Regions from separate parts of the Delftia sp. UME58 genome, predicted to be linked through region 1. Evidence: predicted binding sites of a transcription regulator. Region 1 holds the regulator's gene; the other holds the start of a gene.
What was found. The regulator FNR, encoded in region 1, switches genes on or off when oxygen is low (the NO sensors DNR and NnrR bind a similar motif). The targets are predictions, from matches to a motif close to TTGATNNNNATCAA.
Positions count from the first base shown of each region.

Region 2: a site for FNR is predicted at 805-818, ahead of clpB (ATP-dependent chaperone ClpB). Genes of this name have one in related genera too.

Region 1 is NZ_LZZV01000020.1:181,419-183,619, reverse strand. It holds gene hemN (oxygen-independent coproporphyrinogen III oxidase) at 1-591, opposite strand, end outside; gene fnr (fumarate/nitrate reduction transcriptional regulator Fnr) at 753-1,472, shown strand; gene A9976_RS08145 (hypothetical protein) at 1,554-1,841, opposite strand; gene A9976_RS08140 (FixH family protein) at 2,022-2,201, opposite strand, start outside.
Region 2 is NZ_LZZV01000055.1:84,434-86,634, reverse strand. It holds gene A9976_RS15940 (AraC family transcriptional regulator) at 1-780, shown strand, start outside; gene clpB (ATP-dependent chaperone ClpB) at 914-2,201, shown strand, end outside.

The sequences.
Region 1 (2,201 bases):
CAGCTCGAACACCTGCTCTGCCGGCTGCACGCGGTGCACCGCGATCTGCACCTGCTCGTCAAAGTCCTGCACGCCGAAGCTCAGGCGGTTGAAGCCCAGCTCCTTGAGCACGGCCAGGCGCTCGACGCTGACGGTGCGCGGATCGACCTCGATGGAGTATTCGCCGCCCGGCTCCAGCTTGAAATGCTCGCGCAACAGGCCCATCAGCGTACGCAGCTCGTCGTCGGAGAAGAAGGTGGGCGTGCCGCCGCCCAGGTGCAGCTGGCTGACGGTCTGGCCCTTGCCGCAATGGGCCGTGTGCAAGGCCATCTCGCGCGCCAGGTAGTCCAGGTAGACGGCGGCGCGATCGTGGTGGCGCGTCACGATCTTGTTGCAGGCGCAGTAGTAGCACAGCGACTCGCAAAAGGGCACGTGCACATACAGCGACAAAGGCATGGCACGCGCTGCGGTACTCGATTTGCGTTGTTGCAGCGCCAGGATATAGTCCTCTGCACCAAAGGCCTCGACAAAGCGGTCGGCGGTAGGGAACGAGGTGTATCGGGGCCCCGGTACGTCAAAGCGACGCAGCAGCTCTGGGGTGACAGCGGTCATGGGTTTTTCCTCTAATACCTTGACTGTGCCGCAGCACATCGGTCATGTCCTTGACTCATATCAAGAGTTGTTTGAGGCACTGCTGCGACAATTTGATCCAACTCATCGCAATCCACGAGGTCACCGCCGGCACGCTGTGTGCCGCTGATGTTTATCACTCCATGAACCTTCAGACCATCAAAGCCTCCTGCTCCAACTGCAACCTGCGCGAACTGTGCATGCCCATGGGCCTGGATGCCGAGCAGATGCAGCGCATCGACGACATCGTGGCCACGCGCCGCAAGGTCAAGCGCGGAGGCCTGCTGTTTCGCAACGGCGAGGCCTTCACCTCGCTGTACGCCATCCGCACCGGCTTCTTCAAGACCTGCGTGGCCACCGAGGACGGACGCGACCAGGTCACGGGCTTTCAGATGGCCGGCGAGATCATCGGCCTGGACGGCATCGTCAACGACCACCACACCTGCGATGCCGTCGCGCTGGAAGACGCCGAAGTCTGCGTCATGCCCTTCGACAAGCTGGAAGACCTGTCGCGCGAGGTCACGGCCCTGCAAAACCATGTGCACAAGGTCATGAGCCGCGAGATCGTGCGCGAGCACGGCGTGATGCTGCTGCTGGGCAGCATGCGCGCCGAAGAGCGCCTGGCCGCCTTCGTGCTCAACCTGGTGCAGCGCCTGCATGCGCGGGGCTTTTCCAAGTCCGAACTGGTGCTGCGCATGACGCGCGAGGAAATCGGCAGCTACCTGGGCCTGAAGCTGGAGACGGTGAGCCGCACGTTCTCCAAGTTCGCGGACGACAACATCATCGAGGTGCGCCAGCGCCATCTGCGCATCCTGGACACGGAGGCGCTCAAGCGCATCGTCAATAGCCAGCAGTGCCAGTAAGGCTGCAGGGGCTGCAGGCATTCATCCGCCAATGAACAAGGCCCGCGACAGCGGGCCTTGTTCATTGCGGCCGGCGTTCTCTCAGTCCCGCCCCAGCCCCTGCATGGCCAGGTCCGGTTCGGGCTCGGAGACCACGCCGTCATTGAGATCGCGGGCCGAGCGGCCCAGCATGGTGGTCATCAGGCTGGAGAGCATGGTCACGCCCCAGAAGGCGAAGAAGGCCAGCGTGTAGATGCCCTGGCGCGACCAGCCCAGGTCGCCGAGCCAATGCAGCTGCAGCGGATCCACAAAGGCAAAAACCAGCATCTCCATCACGGCGGCGGCCAGAAAGGCAGGCCAGGCAATCCACATCCAGCGTTGGGCCAACATCAGCGATCTCCTTGTGCTGTAGAGGGGGTCGCCTTCATTGTGCGCCGCGCCAACGCCTGGCGCCAAGCCCCGAAGCGCCCTGCGCGCCTGTAGGAAACCCTCACCCGTCGCACATGCCGGAGATGCGATCCGCCATGCAAAAAGGCCGCGACTGCGGCCTCGTGAGGGGGCTTGGCGCGGTCAGCGGTCCGTGGGATGGTCGTGCGCTGGCGTGGCCGCATGGTTGCGACCGGTGACGGCGGGCGCCATGCTCTTGGGCACTTCGCGCACGCCATCGGCACGCTCGTTGATCGTGATGCCGTTGCGGTAGTAGTCGGGGTCGATCACGGGATCGGCGCCATTGATGGCGATGATGGCCGT
Region 2 (2,201 bases), on a different contig from region 1:
GACGACGAGGTGCGCTATTGCCAGCCGGGCCACCACACGCTGTCGGTCTACCTGGCCGGCGGCGAGGGCTCGCAGCTCAAGGCGCGGCCCGAGGCCATGGGGGCGCCGGGGCGCATCTGCATCTTCACGCCAGAGGACGAATCGCACTGGCTGGTGCGCTCGCCCGTGCAGTTCCTGCACCTGTATGTGTCCGACCTGGCCTGGGCAGGGCGCGTGGTCCGCATGCTGGATGCCGAGCCCCGCTCGCGCACCTTGCGTGCGCAGATCTACGGGGACGATCAGGCCTTCCACGCCGGTGCCCGTGCGCTGATGCAGCTGGACTGGCAGGACCCGCAGCAGCAACTGGCGGCCGATGCCATCGGCCAGCAGCTGGTGGACCGGCTGGTGCTGCAGTCCGCCACGCCGCGCCAGCTGCAGGCGCTGCAGCGGCCGCTGGGCGGGCTTTCTGCGGCCATGCGGCGCAGGGTGCTGGCCCATGTCGAGGCGCATCTGCATGACTCCAAGGCCGTGTCGCTGCCGGCACTGGCGAGACAGGCCTGCCTCTCCGAATTCCATTTCGCACGCATGTTCCGCCAGAGCATGGGCTGCACGGTGCACGAATGGGTGCTGCAGCAGCGCCTGGCCCGGGCACGGCGCGCCCTGGCTGCGCGCAACGTGCCGCCGCTGGCCGAGGTGGCGCTGGATTGCGGTTTTTCCAGCGCCAGCCACCTGGTGCGCAGCTTCCGGGCGCATTTGGGCGTTACGCCTACGCAGTTCTCGATCTTTCAGCGCAATGCTTGAGAAGGATGGCCGGCCTCACCGGCCTTGATCTGGCGCAAGCTTGTGTCCTTGCAGGCCGGGCATGGCTTGAAATTCGCCCTGCCGGTATCAGATAAATCGCAATGACCCTGTTTCAGGAGCGAAAAGAAACACCATGCGAATCGACAAACTGACAACCAAGTTCCAGGAAGCCCTGGCCGACGCGCAAACGCTGGCCCTGGGCGGTGACCAATCCAATATCGAACCCCTGCACCTGCTCGTGGCGCTGCTGCGCCAGGACGATGGTCCGCGCTCGCTCTTGCAGCGTGCCGGCGCCAACGTGGGCCAGCTGCAGGCCGCGGCCGAGAAGGCCCTGGCGGATCTGCCGCGCGTGCAGCACCAGGACCAGGTGCAGGTCGGCTCCGAGCTGGGCCGGCTGCTGCAGGCGACCGAGAAGGAAGCCCTCAAGCGTGGCGACCAGTTCATTGCCAGCGAGCTGTTCCTGCTGGCGTTGACCGACAGCAGCGGCTCGTCCACGCGCGCAGGCCAACTGCTCAAGGAAAGCGGCGTGACGCGCTCCAGCCTGGAGTCGGCCATCAACGCCGTGCGCGGCGGCCAGACCATGGACAGCGCCGAGGGCGAAGGCCAGCGCGAGGCCCTCAAGAAATACACCATGGACCTGACCGAGCGCGCGCGCATCGGCAAGCTCGACCCGGTGATCGGGCGCGACGACGAAATCCGCCGTTCCATCCAGGTGCTGCAGCGCCGCAGCAAGAACAATCCCGTGCTCATCGGCGAGCCCGGCGTGGGCAAGACCGCCATTGTCGAGGGCCTTGCCCAGCGCATCGTGGCCGGCGAGGTGCCCGAAAGCCTCAAGAACAAGCGCGTGCTGTCGCTGGACATGGCGGGCCTGCTGGCCGGCGCCAAATACCGTGGCGACTTCGAGGAACGCCTGAAGTCCGTGCTCAAGGAAGTGGCCCAGGAAGAGGGCCGCATCATCCTGTTCATCGACGAGATCCACACCATGGTCGGCGCCGGTAAGGCCGACGGCGCCATGGACGCGGGCAACATGCTCAAGCCGGCCCTGGCGCGCGGCGAGCTGCACTGCATCGGTGCGACCACGCTCGATGAATACCGCAAGTACATCGAAAAGGATGCGGCACTGGAGCGGCGCTTCCAGAAGGTGCTGGTCGAAGAGCCTTCCGTGGAGGACACCATCGCCATCCTGCGCGGACTGCAGGTGCGCTACGAGGCCCACCATGGCGTGGACATCACCGACCCGGCCATCGTGGCTGCGGCCGAGCTGAGCCACCGCTACATCACCGACCGCTTCCTGCCCGACAAGGCCATCGACCTGATCGACGAGGCTGCGGCCAAGATCAAGATCGAGATCGACTCCAAGCCCGAGGTCATGGACAAGCTCGAGCGCCGCATGATCCAGCTCAAGATCGAGCGCGAGGCCA